4 regions of the Paenibacillus vandeheii genome follow, and region 3 is predicted to be linked to each of the others. Evidence: riboswitches for the same ligand, from Rfam matches in the RefSeq annotation. Region 3 holds a riboswitch; each other region holds the start of a gene.
The links. A riboswitch is a leader RNA that binds a small molecule or an ion and turns the genes downstream of it on or off. The one in region 3 is predicted to bind cyclic di-AMP.
Positions count from the first base shown of each region.

Region 1: another riboswitch for cyclic di-AMP. It lies ahead of P5G61_RS06960 (C40 family peptidase); the one in region 3 lies ahead of P5G61_RS29235 (C40 family peptidase).
Region 2: another riboswitch for cyclic di-AMP. It lies ahead of P5G61_RS04695 (HAD family hydrolase); the one in region 3 lies ahead of P5G61_RS29235 (C40 family peptidase).
Region 4: another riboswitch for cyclic di-AMP. It lies ahead of P5G61_RS29660 (resuscitation-promoting factor); the one in region 3 lies ahead of P5G61_RS29235 (C40 family peptidase).

Region 1 is NZ_JAROCD010000003.1:296,765-299,894, forward strand. It holds gene P5G61_RS06945 (hypothetical protein) at 1-131, shown strand, start outside; gene P5G61_RS06950 (hypothetical protein) at 256-474, shown strand; gene P5G61_RS06955 (carboxymuconolactone decarboxylase family protein) at 591-920, shown strand; gene P5G61_RS06960 (C40 family peptidase) at 1,020-1,484, opposite strand; cyclic di-AMP (ydaO/yuaA leader) riboswitch at 1,490-1,621, opposite strand; tRNA gene P5G61_RS06965 (tRNA-Leu) at 1,928-2,011, shown strand; gene P5G61_RS06970 (glycine C-acetyltransferase) at 2,407-3,130, shown strand, end outside.
Region 2 is NZ_JAROCD010000002.1:421,756-424,885, reverse strand. It holds gene P5G61_RS04705 (Nramp family divalent metal transporter) at 1-516, shown strand, start outside; gene P5G61_RS04700 (HAD family hydrolase) at 679-1,362, opposite strand; gene P5G61_RS04695 (HAD family hydrolase) at 1,535-1,930, opposite strand; cyclic di-AMP (ydaO/yuaA leader) riboswitch at 2,050-2,226, opposite strand; gene P5G61_RS04690 (glutathione peroxidase) at 2,594-3,070, shown strand.
Region 3 is NZ_JAROCD010000021.1:16,846-19,975, forward strand. It holds gene P5G61_RS29225 (sensor histidine kinase) at 1-923, shown strand, start outside; gene P5G61_RS29230 (response regulator transcription factor) at 1,025-1,732, shown strand; cyclic di-AMP (ydaO/yuaA leader) riboswitch at 1,899-2,032, shown strand; gene P5G61_RS29235 (C40 family peptidase) at 2,038-2,511, shown strand; gene asnB (asparagine synthase (glutamine-hydrolyzing)) at 2,718-3,130, shown strand, end outside.
Region 4 is NZ_JAROCD010000022.1:14,859-17,988, reverse strand. It holds gene rnmV (ribonuclease M5) at 1-263, opposite strand, end outside; gene P5G61_RS29660 (resuscitation-promoting factor) at 418-1,602, opposite strand; cyclic di-AMP (ydaO/yuaA leader) riboswitch at 1,877-2,130, opposite strand; gene P5G61_RS29655 (TatD family hydrolase) at 2,372-3,130, opposite strand, start outside.

The DNA.
Region 1 (3,130 bases), on a different contig from region 3:
AGTTGTCCTTCTCTTGGAAAGAACAATTTACACCGCATCAAGTGGAGTACCTTGAAGAACGTGTGATGTCCGCCAAAGTGCTTGATTTTTGGTTTGAGAAGAACGACAGCAAAGAGCACGCGCAGCGGTAACTTTCAGTCGGGACATACTTTCGAATGACATGACAGTCCAATACAGTCACGTGAGACCTAAATGACTTTTCATTTAGGTCTCTTTTTGTAAATAATTTTTATGGAGAAAGTAGGCGTCGGAAATATGATCAGTGATGCAGAATTGGATGCACTGCGTTTATCGGGTGAAAAAGTAAGGGTGATTCGGGACGAGATTCAGTCCAATGATGTGACAGGCATTGTCGTAGCCTGGGACGGGGAGCAGGTACTCATTCGCCGTCAGAATCGTCGTGTGGTCAAGCTTGACCGGAATTATCAGTATCAGTTGTTCAGCGAACCACGCAAGAGCCTGCTCGAAGAATAGGACATGCATTTTAGGTTCATTTACCATGGAAGTTTTGGCATAATTGCAGCTCTCGGGAGAGAAGATAGGTACAGTGAGAGTTTGTAACATATCAGCCGAGAGGATGTGCGGTAACCATGACACTGATGAATGATAAGGTTCATGCCTATAAAGATCAGATGGGTGAATTAAGCGACGTGCTGCCTGCAGTGGTGAAGTCCTATCATGAGTTCACTGGAGAATGTTTTCAGGCAGGAGCGATGGATGCCAAGACCAAACAGCTAATAGCCCTGGGCATTGGATTGTTTGCCAATAATGAGGTATGTACGTTCTACCATGTGGAAGAGGCACGTGCCAAAGGAGCGACCGATCAGGAGATTATGGAGACGGTGGCTGTGGCTGGAGCCGTAGGCGGAGGCCATGCGCTGTCTCAGGGTGCAATGAGAGTACAGAAGGCTTTACATTAACCTATGTATTGCAGAACCATTTTGTCCAGCTTTCTGTAGAAAATGTAGGGTAGACAAAGAAAAGGCTCCGGTTATAACCGAAGCCTTTTCGTGTTCAACTTATATTTTGCCCAACATTTTGTTATACATAAACTGTCCTGTTACCCGGCGAGCTGTTACGTAACGATCATTAAAGTAAGGATTGGATAATTGAGTGATACTTACACCCTTGCTGCTCGAAGCGTGAGCGAACTGTCCGCCACCGATATATACACCTGTATGTGAAATGCCATTACCCATCGTATTAAAGAACACCAGGTCACCTGTACGCAGATTAGCTTTGGATACCGGCGTACCAGCCTTGGCTTGCTGCTGCGAAGTACGTGGCAATTCAATGCTGTATTTGTTGAAAATATATCTCATGAATCCCGAGCAATCAAACCCGGCGAGCGTAGTGCCACCCCATTTGTAAGGTATGCCTGTCATGTTGTTTACCACGGTGTTAATACTGCTTGCCTCAGTGCTTGTTGCCCCGGATGTAAATAGTACTGCTGCTCCAAAAATGGAGATGATAAGCTTTTTCAAAATTTGTGTTCTCCCTTCGATGCCTACGGAGTTAGCTAAGGGTTCGGTAGAAGGTTCCCTATATTTCCTATGTATAAGAATAATTCACCCAAAATGGTTCCCCCGTTTTCAAACATGAAACTCGGCAAATGAATAATTAAGTTTTTGTAACCTTTTGAAACTATATTGCATAAATACGAAAATGTCAAACCTGTTTTAATGTTTTCTTAGCACCTCAATGTTAACGGAATTCTGACTTTTTATGTTGAAAAAACTCGAATGTTGGATTCTAATCGATGACAAAAAAGTAACTACTGTTTCAACTGGAGAGAAATTGGACAATGTATTGGTTATATTACATACATTGAAGTGGGAAATTATATTTTTTTTGTTGACACTAATTACCTGCACATGATATATTATTTCTTGTCGCCGCGATATAATTTCTCGGAGATATGATATACGCGGTCGTGGCGGAATTGGCAGACGCGCACGGTTCAGGTCCGTGTGGGCTAACCCCCGTGGAGGTTCGAGTCCTCTCGACCGCATCATACTCATCATCAATAGGTTTCTGTTCTGCGCTTTTATGCAGATCAGAGCCTTTTTTATATTTGTCAGGATATTCAGGCTTCAACTCATCACCTGCGCGGAACTACAGGATATATCGTTCTAGAGACTAAACCGTCTTTTTCTAACTCACGAAGCTGATGGGTTAATGACAGCAAAAGATATAAGCAAAGATTTAGTAGCGATTGCTTCCGGGAATGGGGGAAGCAATCGCTATGTTTTTTTGCGGATATTTTATTTTTTTGTCCACCACATGTGTACAAAGAATGAAAAAGATGATACATTGAAATTAGTTTAATTCCTTTTATAACAGGGTTTTTTGGAGGAATACTATGTCTCCTGTACGAGGACATACGTATATCGAGGAGGGAATGGAATGTCAAGTCAGGCATTGGACCAATTTTTAAGTTCGAACATCGAAGATCTAAAGACTAAAGGTCTATATAACGTCATCGATACGCTGCAGGGTGCAAATGGTCCTGTTATTCGCATCGACGGAACGTCCCTAATCAATTTGTCTTCCAATAACTATTTGGGACTGGCAACAGATTACCGCCTGATTGATGCTTCAGTTAAGGCGTCGCAGACATACGGGGCAGGCGCAGGGGCTGTGAGAACAATCAATGGTACGATGGATCTTCATATTGAGCTTGAAGAAAAACTGGCCCGTTTCAAAAAAACGGAAGCCGTTATCGTGTATCAATCAGGTTTTAACTGCAATATGGCTGCTATATCCGCGGTAATGGACCAGCATGATGCGATTTTATCCGATGAGCTGAACCACGCTTCGATTATTGATGGCTGCCGCCTGTCGAGAGCTAAGGTGATTCGCTTTAAGCATTCGGATATGAATGATTTAAGACAGCAGGCGAAAGATGCCAAGGAATCCGGTCAGTACCATAAAATTATGGTCATCACCGACGGGGTTTTCTCCATGGATGGTGATATAGCAAAGCTGCCCGAAATCGTGAAAATAGCAGAAGAATTCGATCTGATTACTTATGTGGATGATGCCCACGGTTCGGGCGTTCTCGGAGCAGGTGCGGGAACCGTGAAGCATTTTGGATTGTCCGACCGCATTGACTTTCAAATTGGTACTC
Region 2 (3,130 bases), on a different contig from region 3:
ATCAATGCAGCCATCCTAATTGTTTCAGCTGCCGTGTTCCATAGTGCAGGTATGACCCAGGTCGCGGAAATTACGGATGCTTACCATCTGCTGACACCTTTGCTGGGAACCACCATAGCCAGCATCCTGTTCGGTGTAGCCCTACTGGCTTCAGGCCAGAACTCAACACTCACAGGCACGCTGTCCGGACAGATTGTAATGGAAGGCTTCCTGAACATTCGTATTCCGGCGTGGCTTCGTCGACTGGTAACACGTCTGATCGCGATCATCCCGGCGGTCATCGTAACAGCCATTGCCGGAGAGCACGGAACAGAGGAACTGTTGATTCTGAGCCAGGTTGTGCTGTCCCTGCAGCTACCCTTTGCCGTCATTCCGCTGATCATGTTTACGAGTGACAAAAAAAGCATGGGGGATTTTGCTAACAAGCTTTGGCTCAAAATCACCTCCTGGATCATTGCCGGAGTTATTGTTGTCCTGAATGTGTATCTGATCATCCAGACCATTATGCTGTTCTAAGCTAATTGAAACGAATCCGTATTTTGTCTAACTCAAAAAGGCTGATCAACTCAAGTACCGTTCCCTTGAGACGATCAGCCTTTTATATGTTTTAGCAGAACCTAATCCAACCTGATCCATACCGATTAGATTAGCTCTTAAATACCGCTTTTAGTTTATTTATCAATTTTGAGTTACCATCAGCAAGGGAAGTAGCTCATCCAGTGATTCAACCGTCCAGTCCGGACGCTCTGCATCTGCTAGCTCCGGCTGGAACCTGCCATACCCCTGCAAAATTCGGATCGTGTGCATACCCAGCTTCTTAGCCGGAATAATATCATTATCAATCCGATCGCCGATCATGACCGCTTCCTCCGGTTTACATCCCGCCTGTTTCAGAGCTACAGCATACAATTCAGGATCAGGCTTGGACACTCCTTCTTCAGCGGAACAGGCCAGCACATCCACATACTTGCGTAAGCCGTAGCTTTCCAGACGATTTTCCGTTCCCGGGCTCTGATTGGCAATGATGCCAATCTTATAGTGCTGCGACAACGTCTGGAGAACAGCGTCGGCTGACGCGAAGGGGCGCTCAAGCTCTTTGCGGAACTTTAGCTTCTCCTGTATCTGTTCCCGGTGCCCTTCATCGCTAATAAGGGTACGAATAGCCAATTTCATCGGCCATTGCTCGTAATTTCGGTAGGAAGCGGCAAATAGTTCTCGTACCGTCTGCATTTCCACCTGGTAACCCAGTGCGCAAGCTTCACGAACGAACTGACCGATAATATCATCCACCGGCTCCCATTCGTCCACGAGCGTATCCCCCACATCAAAGAACAACCATTGTATTCCACGTACATCCGGCACGCCTATTCCTCCTCGTTAGCCACAGGAAATTCATTTCCCCATTACCCAAACCATAAAAAAGAAGACTCACCATCACGCATGAGTCTCCTCAAGATTCCGTTTATTTATGATTTCAATTATAACAGGCAGCTTACATCGGATCAATCACAGGAATAGCACTAGACACTAGATACTAACCATTAAGCAAAAACCCAACTTCCCCATTCAAGGAATATACAATACGGTCTGCACCCATTCCCCGATAAATCCCTTTGGGATGGCTCTGTTCTGTAATGACACACAGGGACTTGGATGTCCAGGAGCGGCAGATCTGCAAATATCGGCAGGTCAGGTTTAAGCTATTTTCAAAAATAAAAACATTGCCAACACTGCCTTGCGGCAAAAACCATTTCTGAGCTGCAGCCGTGTTCATGCGAATGACATGCTCCACACCGATTCTCCGGAGCCTGCGCTCTTCCCCTGCACTGTTGGTCAGAACGGCAAACGGCATTTTTTTGTACATCAGCAATTTGATAAATTTACGTCCTGCTTCATTTGGAGCAGTCACTAAGATCATCTCTTTATCCATCATTTGTTCCTCCCTTGGCGTGAAAAGACAACAAAAAAGAAGCGTGGGGGACCAAGGCCTCCCGGACGCTTCTTAATAATCCATAGCAAAAAGACACTATGAACCAGCGTACGGCTTGTTGCCTCTCCCTTCTAACGCTTACGAGGTTAGCTGACGGATTCGGACGCGAGAGTCGCCCTATTTCCGGCTGTCACCGGAAAATTCACCCCATGGATGCCCACTGTCCTGGACAGTTCATCCTGTTGGTTCCCCCGTTTCCCACCCATGAATGAATGGAAACTCAGCGATTAAAACATCGTTCCTTTATCATCATTAATCAGAGCGATATTATCGTTTGTTTCGTTTTTCATGTAAAATTTAATTTAAATTGGAATTACGATATGAATCATACACCCGTGCCATATCGGTGTAAAGTCTGCGCAGATCACCGAATCGACGGATTTTTGCCATTTCCCATCAATAATAACGCTTACAACACATCCATTCTCTACCCATCTCTTTAAAGCTCTCTAATTCTCTCTTTAGCGAAATTCAGGTAGCAAAACATTCACAGTTCATACACGAGAGGTCCAAATGGGGTTAAAAAAACAATATTAATTTTGCAATATTTAATTGCAATCAATATAATAGAAGATAGAAGAATATGAAATGGAGGCGATTTTCATGTCAGTCTACGACTACAAAGTAAACACCCTTCGCGGTCAGGAAGTTGAGATGTCCAACTATCGTGACAAAGTATTGCTTATCGTGAATACAGCAAGCCAATGCGGCCTTACACCTCAATTCAAAGGTCTGCAAGAACTCCAGGACAAGTTTAAAGACTCCCCATTTGAAGTTCTTGGTTTTCCAAGCAACCAGTTTGCACAGGAAAAAGGCTCTTCTGATGATATTGCCGAGTTCTGCCAGATGAACTATGGTATCAGCTTCCCGATGTTTGAGAAGATCGATGTGAATGGTTCAAGCGCTCATCCTCTATTTCAGCATCTTACCAAAGAAGCACCCGGCGTACTCGGCTCCAAAGCCATCAAATGGAACTTCACCAAATTCCTTGTGGATCAGAACGGACGTGTTCTGAAACGGTATGCTCCCAAAACAACACCTGATAAAATTGAAGCAGACATCAAAGAATTGCTCAAATAAGAAGTAGAGGTCATCCGAACCGGCAGGCAGAGTGAACATGTATTGAGGGAAACCGGGTGA
Region 3 (3,130 bases):
TTATAACTGGATTTGGATCACTGTTATTGGCGTTGGGTTGCATCTTTTTTCTATCCAAAAAATTATCGAATCCATTACTGAAAATTGAAAGTGCAACTCGCCAAATTGCCAAAGGAGAACTGAATCTTGAAATTCCGGTGGAAACTAAAGATGAGATTGGTTCATTGTCACAAGCCATAAACGACCTCGCTAGAGAATTAAAACAATATCGAGATAATCGTTCGGAGTTCTTTGCCAACGTCTCTCATGAATTGAAAACACCCATTACCTATATGGAAGGGTATGCAGACATATTGGCTAAAAATCTGGTGGAAAATGAAGAAGAAAAGAAAAAATATTTACAAATCATTTCTGAGGAAGCACAACGTTTAAATGTAATCATAAATGATCTCTTTGAACTGTCTAAGATGGAGGAAGGTAAAATTGACTTAAAACTAATGTCTGTCGCACCCACTTCGATTATCCAAAGGTCTATAGATAAGGTTCAATTAAAAGCCCAAGAGAAAGATCTTACGATTCAAAGTAACCTGAGTTCCGTACCTCATATTTTTGTAGACCCTAACCGACTGGAACAGATCATTCTTAATCTGTTGGATAATGCCATTCGTTACACAGCTGAGGGGTATATTCAAGTTTCTTTAAGTTCTGAAACAGGTGGGGTGGCGATAAGTATTTGCGATACGGGACCCGGAATTTCAGCAGAAGAACTTCCGAATATATTTGAGCGCTTTTACCGAGTTGAGAAATCCAGATCTCGGGCATATGGAGGAACTGGACTTGGGCTGTCTATTGTTCAAAGTCTTGTAGTACAACAAGGAGGAACAATACAGGTAGAAAGTAAAATTGGAGAGGGCACGCGATTTAAAATAATTTTTCCGACCATCACGTCTTCTTCATTGAAATCACATAGTTCCAAAATATAATATGTAAAACAATTGAGCTAATGATATTTGAAAATTAAAGTAAGAAGAACGGCTATGTTGTAATATATCTATAGATTTTTGTATTGGATGGTGATGACCATATGAACAAGTTGAAAGCATTAGTTATTGATGACGAATGGAATATGAGAAATCTATTGCGTATTTATTTAACTAAAGAAGGTTTTGATATTACGGAAGCTCATAATGGAACCGAAGGACTGTCCTATCTTCAGAAAAATTCGTATCATGTCATTTTATTAGACGTTATGATGCCGGATATGGATGGTTGGCATCTTTGTAAAAAAATCAGAGCATTTAGTGAAACTCCTATATTAATGCTTACTGCTCGAGGGGATGTGAAGGATAAGGTGCATGGCTTAGGAGTGGGTGCTGATGATTATATGGTGAAACCTGTAAATTCAGATGAACTCATCGCTCGCCTGTTTGCACTTATTCGACGATCTTCACAGTCTTCGAGCCTAAAAGAAGTCGGTAGAAAAATCGTGTATTCAGACATGATTATTTATCCAGATCGAAGACAAGTTTTGGTATTAGACACAAATCTGGATTTAACCCAAAAGGAACTTGATATCTTGCTTATGTTGGCTGAGCACCCACAAAGAGTTTTCTCTAGAGATGAAATCATTGAACGTCTGTGGGGAAGTGACTTTTTTGGGGATAACCGAGTCGTGGACACCCACGTCAAAAATATCCGCGAGAAGTTACAGTTGGCTGGATTAGAACAGAATCCCATTCAAACAGTTTGGGGCATAGGATATAAGTGGTTGTATAGTGTAGAAGAGCCTTGAGCTTATAAGTAGAAGCTGGTAAAAAAAAGAATTTGTCCTAAGAAGCGATCGTTCCCTGAATTTAACAGGGGACGGTCTTTTCATTTTTTGTAGAGTAAGATATATGAGAATTCTACATAAAATCCACACATTATAACAATATAATACTCTATAGGTTACAAACATTTAACTATTTTTGCCGAATTTCGTATTGAAAACGGGGGAACCATTTGTTGGGTGAATTATTCTTGCAAGATAAGAATATAGGGAGCCTTTAACCGAATCCTTAAGCTAACTCCGTAGGCATCTAAGGGAGGAACAAAAGTTTGAAAAAGGTCATTTTGTCGGTGCTTGGAGCAGCAGTTTTATTTACCTCCACAGCAACGGGAGCATTTGCTAGTCAGGCAAAACTAACTGAAGAAATAAAAGAAGTGGTTGGAACGCCCTACCTTTATGGTGGGACCACAACATCAGGTTTTGATTGTTCCGGTTTTATCCTTTATGTTTTTAATGCATTTAAACTAGATTTGCCGCGCACCTCTAGTATGCAAGCAACAAAGGGATCGTTTGTAGAAAAAGAAGAACTACGCCCAGGAGATCTCGTTTTCTTCAATACAAATGGTCGCAGCATTTCCCATGCGGGCATTTATGTAGGTAACAATCAATTTGCACATTCATCAAGCAGTAAAGGTGTTCGAATTAGTAGCTTATCTGAAAGTTATTATAAATCCAGATATGTTACAGCTCGCCGAGTGGTTAGCGAGCAGAACTATCTTAAAATGATTGACGACAGTCATTAAAAATATGGACAAGCCCGTGAGGAGACGGGTTTGTCCATTTTGTTTACAACTTGCCTCGAACATATAGAATCACTCCAATGAACTAATCCAGTAAATATATAGATAACTTAAAAGAACGTGATTTATGATATAGACAGTATTCTTACACAGATTCCACATACATGAAGGCTAAACTAATCTTATATCGATTAGAGGAGATTAGCCCAATGTGTGGATTTGTAAGTTTATATAACAAATATCATGTGCCAGTAGATGCAAACATTCTGCAACAGATGACGGACTCCATAGCTCATCGTGGCCCAGATGATGAAGGGATATATATCCATGATCATATCGGTCTGGGTTTTAGGAGACTAAGTATACTGGATATTGAGCACGGGGCACAGCCCATGACCAATGAGAACAAAGATATTTGGTTGGTATTCAATGGAGAGATTTATAATTATAAAGAGTTGAGGGATTGGTTGAGTCAGAAGGGGTATACATTTTATACAGATTCCGATACCGAAGTATTACTGAGGCTTTATGAGGACGTTGGAATTAAATGTGTCAACTATTTACGAGGCATGTTTGGGTTCACCATATGGGATCAAAGGAGTGATCTTTTATTTGCGGCACG
Region 4 (3,130 bases), on a different contig from region 3:
CCTTTGCGCGTAGCATCCGCCTCCGGAATGAAGGCATGTTTGCAACCAGGTACTTTATTGGCAATGATTTTACGAATACGTTCACCCGCGTGATCCGGGTCTGTCAGTACGATGACACCACGTCTCTCTTGCGCAAGTGCAATCCGCTTTAGAATGCGCTGGTTGATGGCTGATCCACCAGTCTCGATTGTATCTGCCTGAACCGCACGGCGAATGGCTACGGTGTCATCACGGCCTTCCACCACGATCACTTCTTTTATCATGTTCCATTTCTTCCTTTCTAACGCAAAAAGAAGAGGAATATCCTCTTCTCTGCCAAACGCGGGGGAGACTGAATTCAGACCCCTCCGCCGCATATTCCGCATGAATCATTCATGCAACTATTTTATAGCATTCCCATTTCAAAGTAAAACGATTTTAGTTTGCTTCCGGCTTCACCGGACCAATCACATATACCGTCTTGCCTTTCTTCCGTCCGAAGTTCAGGGCATGCTTCACACTATCATAATACACATCAATTTTGTTGCCTTTAATGGCACCACCGGTGTCTTCCGCACGACGGAAGCCAAGGCCCTCGATATACACCCACCAGCCAATCGGAATGATTTTGGGATCAACCGCAATGGTACGTCCCTCGGTGACCCGAGTGCCTGAGGCTGTTTTTGTGCCGATACCGGGCTCTTCAGAAGAGTATGCCGTCATGGATACATTTTTCAATACTTTAGAATATTTAAAAGAACTGCCTGAGACGGTAATCACTTTGCTGCCCGAGGCAGCGGTTTTCTTCGAGTTCGTGGTTGTTGCTGTTTTTGTCGTGGAAGTCTGCGCCGATACCGTCTGAATCACTGGCTCTTTCACAACAGGTTTTGCTTTGGTGCCAACGGCGATAACTTTATCAACGCGATTCGTTGCGATCGATTTACCCACCATTTTTTTGGAGACCAGTTCTCCATCCTGGAACACTTTTTCAATATGCTGTACAAGTGTGCCTTCTTTACCGCTCACAACGACACGATTGTCGCCTTTGTACAAGCTAGGGTCAGCTGTTTTGATCACTTTATAAGCGATCGGCTGTTCCACTTCCACCGTACGCTTGGTTACACGCACTACACGAATTTTCATATCCGCTTCAACAGTGGTTCCCAGCGCAGGATACACTTTATCTTCACTTGCAATCTGAATACCTGATTTTTTAATCGCATCTTTTACCGATGAATCGGTTGTATACAGAGTCTTGGTGTCTCCGTCTGCCGTAATCTTAACTGGAACGGCCCGCTCAATAACGATGCGGTCTCCATCTGTGATCGCCCCATTCAAGGGCATGGATACCTGATCGTGAGGGCTGACTGTGATTGACTGCTCCTCCAGCATTTCCTGAAGCATTCCTGTACGAGTCTCTACCGCTTGAGCTTTGCCATCAATAACCAGTGAAATTTGTTTCCCGGCCTGACCGTAAACGACTAACAAGATCATGATTGTAAGCGCAATTGAGAAAATCGCGATCAATGCCATTTGACGCAAGTTCTCATGCTTCCACCGCAACGCGAAAGACTTACTGGATGATCGTGACTCATGGGTCTCTTCTGGTTGGAATGTGCCCACTTCTCCGTCCTCCTTCATAGCCTCGCCGTCTAAAGTAATGCATGATGTCTTTGACGCGACTATACCAAATTTTCTACAGAACACAGATCGGACCAACATAATCCGGGTTCTGCACCATGAACCAATCTTCGCAACATGATGTCATCCTCCTGAATACTTACCGTATGATGACAGTATTTCTTTTATTCAAAAACAAAAAAGCCAAAGAAAGAGTTTAAGAGGAACTCTTTCGTGGCTTCCGAATGATTCTGAATATCGGAAATTCATGCACGAGGTTGCCTCTCTTTTTCCGCTTGCGAGGTTAGCTGTCGGGTTCGGGCGAAAGAGAGCCGCCCTATCTCCGGTCACCCGCTCATGGCGGACGCCCTTGAATTCACCCCGAGACCCAAAGAAGAAATCAAATACGGCTTCGCAGATTTATACGCTGCTTTTGGGTCAGCGCATGTTGCGCATCGGCTGCAATCACCGATGTTTAAGCCCTATTGGTTCCCCCGCTCTCCGTTAACGGAGACTCAGCGAGACTGATTCATGAAAGTAATGTTGTTTCATCGGAAAGTGTCCCTTTGTTCATCCCCCGAACATCTGTCCAATTTTCCGCACAACAATTCACTGAAAAGATGATATCCTGTTTCTATGCATGTTGTAAAGCGTTGTTCAAGTACGTTTTTCTAAATATTTGGTTAAAATATTGTAATATTCTTGATTTATTTGGATCAAAAAGCAAATTAACTCCGCCTAACTCACTTTTTCACCCGTTTTGCTCGATATTTTAACGAATCCCAAATCGTTCCATGGCATTTCTGGTCGTTATTGCTGCAATTTCCTCTACCGAAATGCCTTTAATTTCCGCAGCTGCTTCTGCAACCAGACGTACATGCGCTGTCTCATTTCGTTTCCCACGATAAGGATGAGGTGTCAAATAAGGCGAGTCGGTTTCAATGAAAAATCGGTCCATAGGAACCTTCTCAAGTACCTCTTTCGGCTGCTTCGCATTTTTGAACGTGATTGGCCCTCCGAAGGAAAGATGGAAGCCCAAATCCAGGCACATTTTTGCCGTTTCCCAGCTGCCAGAGAACGAATGCATGACACCGCCTACTTCTCCAGCCTTTTCTTCACGCAGAATCTTTACAATATCCTCATGCGCATCCCGGTTGTGAATGACAATCGGCATATTCAACTCACGGGCCAGTCCAATCTGTTGTCGTAATACGCGATGTTGAACCTCTTTCGGTGAAGTGTCCCAATAATAGTCTAGACCAATTTCACCAATGGCTACCACTTTTTCATGCTTGCATAAAGATGCAATCCATTCCAGATCACCCTCCTGCATCGTGATCGCATCTACAGGGTGCCAACCTACTGCCGCATATATAAAATCATAGGTTTCAGCCAGCTTCATCGTGGTTGGAATGGTCTCCCGGTTAAAGCCTACGTTAATCATGCGGCCAACGCCTGCATCCACAGCACGCTGAATCATTTCCTCGCGGTCCTCGTCGAATTGTGGGGCATCCAGATGGGTATGTGTGTC